Regions from separate parts of the Variovorax sp. SRS16 genome, predicted to be linked through region 1. Evidence: predicted binding sites of a transcription regulator. Region 1 holds the regulator's gene; the other holds the start of a gene.

Evidence for each region. Region 1 encodes LexA, which represses DNA repair genes until DNA is damaged. Its sites were predicted from a motif close to ACTGTATNNNNATACAGT; they were not measured.
Region 2: the regulator LexA is predicted to act here: its motif matches at 6,296-6,313, upstream of imuA (translesion DNA synthesis-associated protein ImuA).

Annotation. Positions count from the first base shown of each region.
Region 1 is NZ_LR594666.1:2,573,659-2,581,510, reverse strand. Features, by position in the region: gene lpxK (tetraacyldisaccharide 4'-kinase) at 1-284, shown strand, start outside; gene E5P2_RS12485 (Trm112 family protein) at 265-447, shown strand; gene kdsB (3-deoxy-manno-octulosonate cytidylyltransferase) at 466-1,233, shown strand; gene adk (adenylate kinase) at 1,361-2,017, shown strand; gene E5P2_RS12470 (asparaginase) at 2,049-3,047, opposite strand; gene lexA (transcriptional repressor LexA) at 3,121-3,795, shown strand; gene E5P2_RS12460 (hypothetical protein) at 3,937-4,281, shown strand; gene E5P2_RS12455 (D-2-hydroxyacid dehydrogenase family protein) at 4,431-5,438, shown strand; gene E5P2_RS12450 (MFS transporter) at 5,450-6,610, shown strand; gene E5P2_RS12445 (tetratricopeptide repeat protein) at 6,600-7,852, opposite strand, start outside.
Region 2 is NZ_LR594666.1:2,165,955-2,173,806, forward strand. Features, by position in the region: gene E5P2_RS10505 (alpha/beta fold hydrolase) at 1-758, shown strand, start outside; gene E5P2_RS10510 (Bug family tripartite tricarboxylate transporter substrate binding protein) at 804-1,775, opposite strand; gene E5P2_RS10515 (metallophosphoesterase family protein) at 1,808-3,889, opposite strand; gene E5P2_RS10520 (IclR family transcriptional regulator) at 3,994-4,809, shown strand; gene E5P2_RS10525 (aldo/keto reductase) at 4,827-5,768, opposite strand; gene E5P2_RS10530 (helix-turn-helix domain-containing protein) at 5,777-6,058, opposite strand; gene imuA (translesion DNA synthesis-associated protein ImuA) at 6,327-7,124, shown strand; gene E5P2_RS10540 (DNA polymerase Y family protein) at 7,093-7,852, shown strand, end outside.

The DNA of each region.
Region 1 (7,852 bases):
TCGCCGCGATCGCAAAGCCCGACGCGTTCTTCCAGATGCTTCGCGAGGCCGGTCTGAGCCTGGCGCAATGCATCGCATTGCCCGATCACGACGATTTTCATGACTGGACGCCCCCGCCCAACGACGGCAGCCACACGCTGATCTGCACGGAAAAGGACGCCGTGAAACTGTGGCGAACGGCCCCTGCAGCCTTGACCATCCCTCTGGTGTTCGAACCCGCGCCGGCCTTTTTCGCCGCGCTCGATGCGAAGCTATCATCCCTCGATGGACACCAAGCTGCTTGAACTGCTCGTCTGCCCCGTGACCAAGGGCCCGCTGACCTGGAATGCAGAGAAGCAGGAGCTTGCCTCGCGCAGCGCACGCCTCGCTTATCCGGTGCGCGACGGCATCCCCGTGCTGCTCGAGACGGAAGCACGCACCCTTTCCGACGAAGAATTGGGCCTTTGAGCCGGGCCGCGGCAAAGCGTGGTTTCGTTCACCGTTCTCATCCCTGCCAGGCTGGCGTCGACGCGCTTGCCGGACAAGCCGCTGGCCGACATTGCCGGCCTGCCGATGGTGGTTCGCGTTGCGCAACGCGCGCATCAGTCTGCCGCACGCAGCGTCGTGGTGGCCGCGGACGATGCGCGCATCGTTGCCGCTTGCGAGGCCCATGGCGTGCAAGCCCTGCTCACCCGCACCGACCATCCCAGCGGCAGCGATCGCCTCGCCGAGGCCTGCACCCTGCTCGGCCTCGCGGACGATGCGATCGTCGTCAACGTGCAGGGCGACGAGCCACTGATTGATCCGGCGCTCATCGATGCCGTCGCCCACACTCTGGACTCGCATCCCGATGCGGCGATGAGCACGGCAGCACACGTGATCGACTCGGTCGACGATTTCGTGAATCCGAATGTCGTGAAAACCGTGCTCGATGCGCAGGGCAACGCGCTTTACTTCAGTCGCGCGCCGATCCCATGGTGGCGCGACGGCTTTGCTGGGAAAGGCCCGACCACATTGCCGCGTGCACCGCAAGCGCTGCGTCATATCGGCATCTATGGCTACCGCGCCGGGTTCGTGCGCCGGTTTCCGGATCTGCCGCCGGCACCGATCGAGGGCACCGAAGCGCTGGAACAGCTGCGCGCACTGTGGCACGGGCACCGCATCGCGGTGCATGTCAGCGACCATGCGCCAGGGCCGGGCATCGATACGCCGGAAGACCTGGCCCGCGTGCGCGCCCTGCTGTCGGCCGCGTAGCCAGCCTCGCCCTGGTCCGCGATTCGGCCGCGGGACGCATGCTATCCTCGATCCAACTCCGCCCTGCGCCGCTCACGTGGCGAGTGTGCATGGCGCGACAGAATTCAAAGAACCGTCCGAGGACACCATGAGACTGATTTTGTTGGGCGCCCCCGGGGCAGGCAAAGGCACGCAGGCCGCCTTCATTTGCCAGAAATATGGCATCCCCCAGATCTCCACCGGGGACATGCTGCGAGCCGCGGTCAAGGCGGGCACCGCGCTCGGCCTGCAGGCGCAGGCCGTCATGGCATCCGGCGCACTTGTGAGCGACGATCTGATCATCAACCTCGTCAAGGAACGTCTCGCACTGCCGGATTGCGCGAACGGTTTTCTCTTCGACGGCTTTCCTCGCACCATTCCGCAGGCCGAAGCCATGCGCGCGGCGCAGGTCAACCTCGACTATGTGCTCGAGATCGACGTGCCTTTCGCAGACATCGTCGAGCGCATGAGCGGTCGCCGCTCGCATCCGGCCTCGGGACGCATCTACCACGTCAAGTTCAACCCGCCGAAGACCGAGGGCAAGGACGACCTGACGGGCGATGACCTGGTCCAGCGCGAGGACGACAAGGAAGCCACCGTGCGCAAGCGCCTCGAGGTCTATAGCCAGCAGACGCGTCCCCTGGTCGACTATTACGCGGCATGGGCCAAGGCCGAGCCGGCTGCGGCGCCGAAGTACCGCGCCATCAGCGGTGTGGGCACGGTCGATGAGATCACTCAGCGCGCGCTCACGGCGTTGAGCAGCTGATCGGCCCCTTCGCGCGAACATTCCGGTTCTCTCAGGCGGTCGATGGGCTGCCCAGGAGTTCCAGCATGAGGGCGATGCGCGCCTTCACCGGCGTCAAGGCGCCGGCGCTGGGTATCGATTCCGCTTCGCCGGCTTTCGGCAGGATGCGCCCCTGCGCGCATCGCGTCGCACGCACCACGGCCACACCGGCGGATTGCGCCCGAAGCGCTGCCTCTTCGAGCGCATGGTGAAGCGTGCCGTTGCCGGTGGCCGCGAACACCAGGCCTTGTACCGGCTCTGCCGCACCGAGCCGACGCTCCTGGAGCAGTGAATCGACGATGCTCCCGCGCGCCTCTGCGTGGCTCACCAGGATCTCGACCCGAGGCCATGTCCGCGCTTCGATCATCCGTTCGAACAGGCCTGAGGCGACATCGGCGGCCGCGCCGGGCCAGCTTCTGTGGAGCCGCACAAGGCCTTCCTCGACATAGCCCAACGGGCCCGCGTCACCGGAATCGAATGCATCGAGCCGATAGGTGTGGACCTTGCGCACATCGAACGCGCTGTGCACGGTCCCTGCACACACGGCCACGACGCCGTGTGCACCTGGCATCGCAGCGACCACGAGGGCATCGCGCATGTTCTGCGGTCCGTCGGGTGCCAGGGCGGTGGCCGGCCGCATCGCGCAGGTCAGAACCACGGGCTTGTGCGGCAATAGCACCGATTGCAGGAAGAACGCCGTCTCTTCCAGCGTGTCGGTGCCATGCGTGATGACGATGCCCGCCACGTCGGGCGCGGCGAGCCAGTGAGCGCAGCGCAGGGCGAGCTCGCGCCAGACCACCGACGTCATGTCCTTGCTGTCGATCTGCGCGACCTGCTCCGCCAACAATGAAATTCCGTCCGGCGCCTCGATGCCGCTCAGCAGATCCGACACGCCCACCTGGCCGGCGGCATAGCCGATGTTGTCACCGGGCGCCGCCGCCCTTCCGGCGATGGTGCCGCCCGTCCCCAACACGATCACGCGGCGCCGGCCGTCTCGAATGTCCTGGGCCATGGCTTGCCAACTTTCTGAAACTGGTTAAAAATACAGGTACTGGATATTCAGCCAGTGCCGCAAGGAGTCATTCATGCAGTTTGCCGTCAAGCTTACCGCCCGTCAGCAGCAGATCCTCGACCTCATCCAGAGTGCCATCGCGCGCACCGGCGCTCCGCCCACTCGCGCCGAGATTGCCGCCGAGCTCGGCTTCAAGTCGGCCAATGCAGCCGAAGAGCATCTTCAAGCGCTGGCCCGCAAGGGTGTCATCGAACTCGTGAGTGGCACTTCGCGCGGCATCCGCCTCAAGGGCGATGCGCTGCGCTCCCTCAACGAATCCCGCAACAACCAGTTCTCCCTGTCCCTCCCCGGCATGGCCCAGTTGGCGCTGCCGCTGATCGGCCGTGTGGCCGCAGGCTCGCCCATCCTTGCGCAAGAACACGTCGATCAAACCTATTACGTGGAAAACACGCTGTTCCAGCGCCAGCCCGACTACCTCCTCAAGGTGCGCGGCATGTCCATGCGCGACGCCGGCATCATGGACGGCGATCTGCTTGCCGTCCAGGCCACCAAGGAAGCCCGCAACGGGCAGATCGTGGTGGCACGGCTGGGCGATGAGGTGACGGTCAAGCGCCTCAAGCGCAATAAGCAGGTCATCGAACTGCATGCGGAAAATCCCGATTACCCCACCATCGTGGTTCAGCCCGGCGAGCCCTTCGAAATTGAAGGCCTTGCAGTCGGCCTGATCCGCAACACGATGCTGATGTAGCTGCGGCAGTCATCGCATGCAGCCGCATGCATGAAGATCCCGGCCGCGACAGGTGGCGGGCGTATGGCGAAGGCCATCACCCTGTCGAAGCCGATGAAAGCAATCCTGCCTGTGTTCAACCTCTGATTTTCTGGAGTTCACATGGGAATCGCTCTTCTCAGCATTGCTGATTTTTTCACGCCACTGCAATCGCTGGCGAGCCGCTGGATGCCGGCTCGTCGATCGCGCCGCACCGCTTCGGCTGGCCTGCGGTACGTGAGTGTTCGGCCCAGCTGCGCGGTGCACCCCGGCGCAGCCGCGCAGGCCGAAGTGCCAGCGCCGATGCGTCCCTTGCGCGTCGTGCGCACGGTCGACGCCCAGCAATCCGGCCGGCGTGCCAGTCGCGTGTTGATTTCCGGCCGCATGGTCGACGTCTGCGCCGAGCTCGATCGGCTGGCCGCCCTGGAGGCCGCGGACGCAACACCACGAGCAGCCGGACTGCATTGACACGGAGCGGCCTGTCGCCGGCGCAGGTTCCAGACCCGCGCCGCGGGCGTTCGCCGAGGCGATGACCTAGCCGCACGCGCATCCGGCCGAACCGTGTCCAGCCACGCGCCGACACGGCGCGTTGGCAACGCGAGGCACAATGGCACGCCATGAACATTGTGATCCTCGACGACTATCAGGACGCGGTGCGCAAGTTGCGCTGCGCCGCCAAGCTCGATGCGTACGCAGCCAAGGTCTATACCAATACGGTCAAGGGCATCGGACAGCTCTCGATCCGGCTCAAGGACGCCGACGTGATCGTGCTGAACCGCGAACGCACCCAGGTGTCCCGTCAGCTGATCGAGAAGCTGCCCAAGCTCAAGCTGATCTCGCAGACAGGGCGCGTCGGCGCACACATCGATGTGCACGCCTGCACCGAGCAAGGCATTGCGGTGGCCGAAGGCACGGGTTCGCCGTTGGCACCTGCAGAGCTCACCTGGGCGCTCATCATGGCCGCGATGCGCCGCCTGCCGCAGTACATCAGCAACCTCAAGCACGGCGCGTGGCAGCAGTCGGGCCTCAAGTCGGCCTCGATGCCGCCCAACTTCGGGCTCGGCTCGGTGCTGAAGGGCAAGACCCTCTGCATCTGGGGCTACGGCCGCATCGGCCAATTGGTCGCCCGCTACGGACAGGCCTTCGGGATGCAGGTGGTGATTTGGGGCCGCGAAGAAAGCTGCGCCAAGGCGAGGTCCGACGGCCTGCAGGTGGCCCCCAACCGGGACGCCTTCTTCATGGCTGCCGACGTGCTGTCGATCCATCTGCGCCTGACGGACGACACGCGCGGGCTGGTGACGCTGGAAGATCTGTCGCGCATGAAGCCGACCGCACTCTTCGTCAACACCTCGCGGGCGGAACTGGTCGAACAGGATGCCCTGCTCGCCGCGCTCAATCGCGGCCGGCCCGGACTGGCGGCGATCGATGTGTTCGAGAGCGAACCGCCGCTGCAAGGCCACGCGCTGCTGCGGCTGGAGAACTGCATCTGCACGCCGCACATCGGCTACGTCGAGCAGGACAGCTACGAGATGTACTTCGGCCAGGCCTTCGACAACGTCGTCAGCTTCATCAAGGGCAACCCCACCAACATCGTCAATCCCGGCGCGCTGCAGGTCCGTCGTTGAAGCAGCCCGCATTGCCGGCTGCATCGTGGGCGCTGCTGGCGGGTAACTTCGTGATCGGCACGGGCGTGATGGTGGTGCCCGGCACGCTCAATGAACTCAGCACCTCGCTGGAGGTCAGCCCCGCGACCGCCGGCCAGCTGATCACCGCAGCAGCGATCGTGATGTGCCTGGGCGCACCCCTGCTGGCTGCCGTGGTCGCGGGGTGGGACCGCCGCATCCTGCTGAGCTGCACGATGCTGTGGTATGCCGCAGGGCATTTACTCGCCATGCTGATGCCCAACTTCGGCGGCCTGCTGGCGGTGCGCATGCTCACGGTCGTCGCGCCTGCCATCTTCACCGCGCAAGCGGCCGCGTGTATCGGCATGCTGGTGCCCGCCGAACAGCGAGGCCGTGCCGTCACCTTCGTCTTTCTGGGTTGGTCCGTGGCCTCGGTGCTGGGCTTGCCGATCGGCGCGGTCATCGGCGGCCACTTCGGGTGGCGGACGGCCTTCGCGGCGATCGCGTTTCTTTCCGTGCTGAGCGCATACGGGATCTGGTCCCGGCTTCCGGCCGGCATCCGCCCCGCCGCGTTGTCGCGCGAGGCCTGGGGACGCGTGCTCAGGAATCCCTTGCTGATGGGCGTCGTGTCCGTCACTGCCCTGCAAGGTGCAGGGCAATTTGTCCTGTTCAGCTATTTCGCGCCCGTTCTCCGGCAGACCCTGGGCGCGAACGCAAGCGAACTGGGCCTCGTCTGGGGCTGGTTCGGCATCTGCGGTCTCGCGGGCAACGTGCTGGTGAGCCGTTACATCGACCGCATCGGCGCGTCGCGCATGGTGTTGATCACCACGGTGCTGATCGGCGTGAGCCTGCTTCTGTGGCCGCTCGGAATCACGCTCGGATGGCTGGCGTTGATCCTGGTGCCCTGGGGCTTGGGCTGCTTCGCGGCCAATTCGGCGCAGCAGGCGCGACTGGTTTCGCTCGCGCCGGTCCTGGCGCCGGGCTCGGTCGCGCTGAACAGTTCCGGCATCTACGTGGGGCAGGCCGTCGGCGCCGCCGCGGGCGGCTGGCTGCTGGCCCATGAGGCCGCCAGCTGGATGAGCTGGGTCGGCCTCGTGACGATGCTGTTGGCGCTGGCGCTCAGCGTGGCGGTGGACCGCGCACAGCTGGCGCGCGGTGCAGCGCTCAGCGTTTGACGGGCCGCGGTGCGATTTCCGCTTCGGTGGTCGGATCGAACAGTTCGAAGTCGATCACATTCGGGTCGATCGGCGGTACCGGCTTGGGCGTTTCCATCGGCGCCGCAATGGTCTCGTAAGCCGTCCTGTCGAATTCCGCAAGATCCATCTCGCCGACAGCTGCACTGTGCGACGCGCCATGAACCGGGCCCGGCGCCGCCACCGGCGCATCCGGAACCAGGACCGTATCGTGCTGCAGGCCGTGGTCGATCGCGCCATAGATCGATGCCGGCAGCGTCGGCCCATCCGTCACGGGCTCGGGCGGACTCTCGGGCTCGACAGGCGCCGAGGCCGTCGGTTGCTGGTCGTGCGCATAGGTATCGAGGAACGAATGCGGCGTGACCGGTGCGGGCGGCGCACTGTCCGGATCGATCACTTCCTTGGCCACCGAATACAGCAGCAGCAGCTCCTGGTAGGCGGCAAGGTCGAAGGCGTCTTCTTCGTGCGAACCGGGCTTGCGGAACACCAGTTCCTCGATAAGGGCCAGGGTGCCTGGCGCCGGCCACTGCGACTCGATGCGCGCCAGGGCACTGCGGTAGTGCTCGAGCCCTCTGCCCGTGTCGGTGAACTTCTCGAACACGGGCACGTCGGCATTGAACGCACGTTCGAATTCCTCGGCCAGCCGCGCATAGTCTTCCTGGCGTCCCAGCGAGTGGAAGATCCGCAGGAGGTCGAGGTATGCCAAGGCGCTCGTGCCGGGATTGGCGGCGATGTGCTCGCGCAGCACCGCGATCGCCTGGTCATGCTGGCCCAGCGAGAGAAAGAAGTCCGACTGCTGCTGCACGTCGAACAGCTCTTCGGTGTTGACAGGCCGCACCGGCGCGCCATCGGGCGTACGCGCCGGATGCGGTATCGGTTCGTCGAAGCCGCTGTCCTCGTCGGGCTCCAGCGCAGCGAAAGGCGCGGCACCGAAGGTGGTGGAATTGGCGCTGCGACGTGCAGACGCCGGATCCTGGTCGGCATCCGAATCGAGTTCGTCGTCGAACGAAACGCTGCGCGGATTCGACCGAGTCGGCGGCTCCTCTTTGCGCAGTGACGCTTCGCCCCACCAGGCAGGTGCCGCAGCCCGTCGTGCCAGGCGCCACAACATAAAGATGGCCAGCAGAGCGAGCAGCAAGAGAAAGATCAGCGCATAGACGAGCGGATTGCGATAGCGGCTCTCGCGCGCCTCGGCAAGTTCGCTTTGCACTGCGAGCAGGGTAC
Region 2 (7,852 bases), 410 kb from region 1:
TGCGCTGGCGCCGCTTCGGCAACGGCAATGGCGACACGCAGCCGCCGCTGGTGCTGCTGCACGGTGGCCACGGCAGCTGGATGCACTGGCTGCGCAACATCGAGGCGCTCTCGGCGACGCGCACGCTGTGGCTGCCCGACATGCCGGGCTTCAACGACTCCGATGCGCCGCAGCGGCCGGCGCTCGATCCCTTGCTCGATGCGCTCGGCGGCACGCTCGACAGCCTGATCGGCGCGCACCGCGAGATCGATCTGGGCGGCTTTTCATTCGGTGGTTTCGTCGCATCGCGCTTCGCGCTGCAGCGCGGCGATGTGCGGCGGCTGGCCTTGCTGGGCAGCGGCGGCCACGGCACGCTGCGCCGCATGACCGTGGAGATGATCAACTGGCGCGCCGCCCGCGACCGCGACGAGGAGCGCGCCGCCTTGCTGCACAACCTGCACGCGCTGATGCTGCACGACGAGGCGGCCATCGATGCGCTGGCCTTCGTGATCCACGACATCTCCTGCCATGGCACGCGCTTTCGCAGCAAGGACGTGTCGCTCGCGGGCGGGCTGCAGGCCGCGCTCGATGCCATTGAGGGGCCGCAGTTGCTGCTGTGGGGCGAGCACGACGTGACGGCCGATTCGCGGCCACTGGTAGCGCAGCTCGTCGCGGGCCATGCGAACCGTCAGGGCGCGGTGATCGGCGGCGTCGGGCACTGGGTGCAGTACGAGCGCGCGGACGAGGTCAACGCGCGGCTCGCGGCCTTCTTCGCCTGACGGCCGTCGCGGCTGCCGTGCCGCGTCTTCTTGCGACGACGCGACTCAGGGCTCGGCGCTGATGCCGGTCTCCGCGACGATCGCCTGGTACTTCTTCATCTCCGCGGCGATGAAATCGTGCAGTGCCGCGCCCTGAAGCGGCGTCGCCGACAGCCCCTGGTCCTCGAGCGAACGCACGAAGGCGGGCTGCGACAGGATGGCCATCACATCGGTGCTGATCTTCTTTTGCATCGACTCGGGAAGTGCCTTCGGCCCGAAGACGCCGAACCAGTTGGTCAGCTGCAGGCGCGGCAGGCCGAGCTCGACCACCGTCGGCACGTCGGGCAGCAGCTTTTCCCTGCGCGGGCCGGCCACCGCGAGCGCATGCAGCTTGCCGGCACGGATGTGCTGGAGCAGCGGCGGCGTGGTCGCGAAGAAGAGATCGATCTGTCCGCCGATCAGGTCGCTGACGGCCAGCGATGTGCCGCGGTAAGGCACATGCGTCAGACGCAGCCCGGTCAGGCGTGCAAGCATTTCGCCGGCCATGTGCTGCTGCCCGCCGATGCCCGGCGATCCGTAGGTCATCGGTTCGGAAGCGTTCTTGCGCGCGAGCAGCGATTTCATGTCCGTGACGGGGAGCTTCGGTCCGCTGACCAGGACCAGCGGCGCCGATGCGACCAGCGTGATCGCCGAGAGATCCGACACCGGGTCGTAGCGCATGTTCTTGAAGACCAGGCTGTTGAGCGAGACCTCGGGCGTGTAGCCCAGCAGCAGGGTGTAGCCGTCGGGTGCTGCCCGCACGGTTTGCTCCGCCGCGATCATCCCGCTGGCGCCGGGCCGGTTCTCGACCACCACTTGCTGGCCCCATCGGGCCGTCAGCGCGGTGGCGATCAGGCGTGCGACCAGATCGGTGGAGCCTCCGGGTGCGTAGCCGACGAGAAGCTTGACCGGTTTGTCCGGGTAGGCCGGCTCGGCCCACGAGAGGAGCGGTGCCGACGCGGCCAGAACGAGGGCGAGCACGGTGGAACGGATCGACATGAGGAACTCCTGCACGAAGGTTGGAATGGAACTCAGAGGCGGACGAGGACGACCTGCAGCGGGCCATCGCCTTCGCCGTCGAGCGCCCGCTGCAAGGTCTTCATCTGCGAGGCCACGCTGCATCGCTCGCCGGTGACGAGGTCGTAGGCGATGCCCGAAGGCGCCAGCGTGCCCAGGCGGTCGAGCACCCGGCTCGTCGTCTGCCGGATCAGCACGTAGTCCTGCGCGTCTGCCTTGAAGGCGAGCGCGAGGCTGGCATCGTGCGTCTGCGCACCGAGCGTGAGGGTCTGCGCGCTCGACAGCAGCGCGTTGAGGGTTGTGAACGCGGTCGCTGCGGGCCGCGGATTGAAGCGCCGGTCGATGAAGGCATGGCGCGGGAAGTAGCCGCGGTCCACGTCCATGAAGGTGTCGTACACGTAGCGGATGCCCGGGCTCGACTTCGACAGGATCATGGCCTCGGCGACGCTCGCCACGTTGGCGCGATCGTCGGCACGCTCGATCGCCAGGCTGGGGCCGCTCAGCTTGAGCGAGGCCAGCACGAGGCAGCCGGTCGCTGCGTGGAATGCCTTCAAGGTCGCGGCCGCGGCGACGAGGGACTGCCCGGCTTCGATGCGGACCGTGACGCCGTCGATCTCGCCGGCGCGGTGTGCCGAGAGGATCATTTCCTCGTGCTCGGCCAGTTCCTCGGGCGTGAATCCGGCCTTGACGAAATGGCTGAAATGCTTGCCGTCGAAATGCGAGTCGTCGAAGGTCAGGATCTTCGCGTAATAGACCTGTGCGCCCGACGACGTGCGCAGTGCGCGCAGCGCACTGCGCTGGCGTGCGAAGCCGTCGAGCGTGGCATTGACCTCGAAAGCCGCGACGCCGCAGGCCTGCAGGTCATGCGCGAGCAGTTCCGCCTTGGGTGCACCGAGCGCCGTCACGATGTAGCGATGGCCCTGGCGCGCCAGCACCTGCATCCGTTGCCTCGATTCGGTTTCGCCGAGGTCCATGTCCGGGACCTTCAGCAGGCGCGCGCCCATTTCCCACAGCGCCAGCAACGGATAGTCGTTGCGCGCCCACTTGCGGCCGAACTCCTGCACGCCGCCGGTCGCGGTGATCTGCATGCTTTCGGCCCATGGATGGCGCAGTTCCACGCCGACGTTGTCGAAGGTCGAGGTCTTCGGGTGTGCGAGCAGCCGTTCGTGTCGCGCAAGGGTCGCATCGCCGGCCTTCGCCTGCGCGCCCATCGTGCGGATCGAATGGGCGACATGGCCGTCGGCATGGACATCGACCACGAAGTAGCCGAGCTTCTCGACGTCGCCGCGGCCGAACTCGACGCTCGGCGCGACCTTGTAGAACTCCGAAAAATCGTGGCGCAGGAAGGCGGTCGAAGGCAGCATGTAGAACTCGGCGTTGCCCACGCGTTCGTACCAGAAGTTGTGGACGTGGCCCGCGAACACGGCCTCGACCTGCGGCCGTTGCATCAGTCCCAGCAGCCAGGACCGGCCCGGCTCGTCGACGTTGTCGTAGTTGCCGCGCTCGCTGCGTGAATGAATGTAGGGCGGGTAGTGCATGAAGAGAAACACGCGCTTGTCGGCGGCGCGTTCGATCTCGTCTTCGAGCCAGAGCTTCTGGCGTTCCTCGTCGGGCAGCCCCGAGTTGAGAAGCAGCGAGTTGATGACGATGAAACGCAGTCCGCCTTCGTCGAAGGCGTGGTAGTCGGCACCGAAGGCCGCGCGGTACGTCTTCAGGAAGGACTCGCAGACCTGGTCGGCCGGCATCCAGTCCACGCGTTTGTCGCCGACGTCGTGGTTGCCCGGCGCGAGATGGACCGGGACCTTGACCGGTGCCGCGATGTCCTTGAAACAACGCACCGCCTCGTCGAAGGTCGGCAGGGACGGCACCGGATGAACGATGTCGCCGAGGTGCACGACGAAGCTCGGGGGTGGATCCATGGCCGCGATGTCCAGGAAGACGCGCCGGGCGCGCGCATTCGCCAGGCGGTTGGTTTCGTAGGGCGAACTGGACACGCCATCGCTTTCGTTGACGTGCGTGTCGGCGACCACCACGAACGAGAACAGGGGACGACCGCGAAGGGCGCTGGGAAAGGTGGGGCCGGTTTCTTCGATCATGGTGATGAGAGATTCGTTATATTGATTTATCGTCAAAATAGTGGAATGAAATTGTCTGAGCGGTTCGATAGAATGTCAATCACCGTTTTGGATGGAGACCTCGTTTGGCCGATCGACCCAGTCCCGACTTCCCGGACGCCGCGGATCTGGTCGCTCATCCCCAATTCGCGTCCACGCTGGCCAATGGCCTGGCGGTGCTCGGCTGCTTCGGCAGCGGCGCGGCGACGCTCGGCAACAAGGAAATCGCGGAGCAACTGGGCATGGCACGGCCCACGGTGTCGAGGCTGACCTTCACCCTGGTGGGCCTGGGCTACCTTCGACGCGATACGCGGACCGGCCGGTACTCCCTCGGGCCCGCCGTTCTCTCGCTCGGCTATCCGCTGCTGTCGCAATTGACCATTCGACAGGTGGCGGGCCCAGCCATGCTCGAACTGGCGCGCTATGCACGCGGTCCCGTGTCGATGGGAACCAGGGATCGGCTGCAGGTCGTTTACCTGGAAACTGTCCAGGGGCAGGACACGAACGACACCAAGCCCGACATCGGCTCGACGCGGCCCTTTTTGCGCACGGCCATCGGTCGGGCGCTGCTGTATGCGCAGGAGGCGCCGGATCGCGCCATCCTCCTCAAGCAGCTCCAGAAAGCCTATCCCGAGGAATGGGACAAGTTCGGTCCGGCGCTGGATCTGGCCTTCGACGAAATCAAGTCGCTCGGCTTTTGCATCGTCTCGACCGACTGGCGGCCGACGCTCGCCGCCGTGGCCGTGCCGATGCGCGGGCGGGTCAACGGCATGTCGCTCGCCTTCAACGCGACAGTGCCCAGCTATTCGACGGACAGGAAGTACCTGGAGACGAACCTCGGGCCGCGTCTGGTCGGGCTGGTGAACAGCATCGAATACAAGCTCGGACTGCAGCAGAGCTGAAGCCGGGGGCCGGACGCCTAAGCGGCCAGTGAGGCGGCGTGCCGCTGCCAGAAGGCCGCGTCGGGCATCGGGCCGGTGCCGGCTGCCGCGTTGTCGGTCATGTGCTCGGGGCTTCCGGTGCCGGGAATCGTGCAGGTCACGGCCGGCGCGCTCAGCACGAACTTCAGCAGCACCTGCGCCCAGCTCGTGCAGCCGATCTCCGCGGCCCAGCCGGGCAATGGCTTGTCGCGCCAGCGGCGCAGCAGGCCGCCGCCGCCGAAGGGCAGGTTGACGATGACCGCGACGCCGCGTTCGGCCGCGAGCGGCAGCAGGCGCTGTCCGGCCTCGCGCGCATCGAGCGAGTAGTTGATCTGCAGGAAGTCGAGCTTCTCGGCACGCAGCACCGCTTCGACTTCGGCATAGGCCGATGACGTGTAGTGCGTGATGCCGATGTAGCGCACGCGGCCCTGGTCCTGCCAGCCGCGCAGGGTCTTGAGGTGGGTGCGCCAGTCGACCAGGTTGTGCACCTGCATCAGGTCGATGCGCTCGGCGCGCAGGCGCTGGAAGGACTGCTCCATCTGCGCGATGCCGGCCTCGCGGCCGCTGGTCCAGACCTTGGTGGCGAGGAAGGCGCGCTCGCGCTGCTTCGATGCGGCCAGCAGATCGCCGGTGATCGCTTCGGCGCGGCCGTACATCGGCGAGCTGTCGATCAGCTTGCCGCCGGCGGCGAACAGCGCGTCGAGCACGCCGGGCAGGCGCTGGTATTCGGCGCTGCCGGGCGCGACGTCGAAGCCGATCCAGGTGCCGCAGCCGATGACGGGCAAAAGCTCGTGGGTGGAGGGGATGGGGCGGGTGTTCATCTTCGTTTCCGTCCGTGGCTGGGAGAAGGCGAGCGGAGGCAGGGCAGTGCAGATCGACAGACCGACGCCGAAGCGCAGAAACCGGGCGCGCGTGACGCCCTCATGGGTTGCGGCTCCCATGTCGCGTCTCAGTCCATCGTCAGTTCGACATGAACGCGACGCCCGATGGCCGTCGCGATGTTGACCAGCGCATCGAGCGAGAAACGCGACACGCGGCCTCGCAACAGGTCGTTCATCCGGGGTTGCGTAATGCCGCAGCGCGTTGCGGCCTGGGTCTGGGTCCAGCCGCTCTCCTTGACGATGGCGGCGATTTTCTGCATCAGTTCCGCGCGCGCCCTGAGATTGGCCGCCTGTTCCGGCGTGTCGGCGATGGCATCCCAGACGCTGGCATGAGTATGAGCAGGGTTCATGTGCACTCCTTGATCATTTGCTGGAAGCGGCGTCGTGCCGTCTCGATGTGCTGCCTCGACGTGGCCTGGGTTGCATCTTGTCGGACATCCGATGGAAAGTCTTTCAGGCATTGAAGGGAGTCGCCGAGCAAGCAGATCGGCTTCATGAATTATATCCAAGTGGATATAAATTGATCACGGCGATTCTGAAAGGCATGTAGGAGGGATAAAGAAAAAGCGCGATGCGAGGCAGAGAATGCTGTATAAAAATACAGTCATCCAATCCATCATGGGCCTCCCTTCCTTCGACTCCTTTTCCCCTGCCGCCCGCCACCACGTCTGGTGCGGCGACGAGCTGGGCCTGTCCGACGCGCAGGTCATCGGCACCGGCCATGCCGCGCTCGATGCGCAGTTGCCCGGCGGCGGCTGGCCGGTCGGCGCGTTGACCGAACTGCTGCAGACCGCGCCCGAGGCGCATGCCTGGCAACTGCTGCTGCCCGCGCTGGCGCAGGCGGTGCAGGGCAGCACCGGGCCGGTGGCGCTGATCGGCGCGCCGCACGAACCCTTCGGTCCGGCACTGGCGGCGCACGGCCTGCCGGTCGAGGCGCTGCTGTGGGTGCGCAGCGAGGCACCCGCTGCGCGGCTCTGGGCCTGCGAGCAGGCGCTTCGCTGTGCCGACATCGCCGCCGTGCTGGCCTGGCTGCCGCAGGCGCGCGTGGGCGAATTGCGGCGGCTGCAGCTCGCGGCGGCGCAGCACGACGCGCTGCTGTTCGTGTTCCGGCCCGAGAGCGCGGCGTATTCGACCTCCCCGGCACGCCTGCGCCTGCAGCTGGCCACCTGCGAGCAGGACCGCACGCAGATCGACATCCGCATCCTCAAGCGCCGCGGCCCGCCGCTGGCCTCGCCGGTGCAGTTGCCTGCGCGCAGCGAGCGCATGGCGGCGCTGCTCGCGGGCAGCCAGTTGCGGCGCAAGCTGCGGCAGCAGCAGGAGGGCGTCGAACCGGCCGCCGGCACGGCCACGGTGGTGCGCATCGAGGCATGGAAAGGAGGAGCGCATGCACTGGATCGCCTTGCGGTGGCTGCCTGAGGGCGATGCCGTCCTGCCGACTCCCGAAGCATTGGGCTGGTGGGCGCTGGGCTTCACGCCGCGCGTCGCCTGGGTCGACGAGGCGCTGCTGCTCGAAGTCTCGGCCTGCGAGCGGCTGTGGGGCGGCCGTCTGGCGCTGATGCGCCTGATTGCGGGCACGAACCCGGCAGCGCCGGTGCGCGTGCAGCAGGCCCAGGGCGCGACCAGCCTGATCGCGCTCGCACGGCTGCGTCTGTTCGCGCGCGGCGAGACGCCGCCTGCCGAGCTGCCCTGCGGCCTGCCGCTCGACACCCTGAGCGCGGCGCACGATCACCTCGACGTGCTGGTGCACCTGGGCTGCCGCACCTGGGGCGAGGTGGCGGCGCTGCCGCGCGCCGGGCTCACGCGCCGCTTCGGCAAGGAATTGCGCGCGGCGCTCGATGCGGCCTATGGCCTGCAGCCCGAAAGCCATCGCTGGCTCACGCTGCCCGATGTCTTCGAGCAGAAGATCGAGCTGCCCGCCCTGGCCGAAGGTGCGCCCGAGCTGATGTGGTCGGCCAACCGCCTGCTGGCCGCGCTGCAGATCTGGCTGCGCGCGCGGCAGCGCGGCGCGGTCGCGGTCGAGCTGCAATGGACGCTGGACCTGAAGCGCCTGGAAGGCGTCGACCTGCCGCCGCACCAGCAGATCATCGTGCGCACGGCCGAGCCCACGCAGGACATGGCGCACCTGCGCCGACTGATGGCCGAGC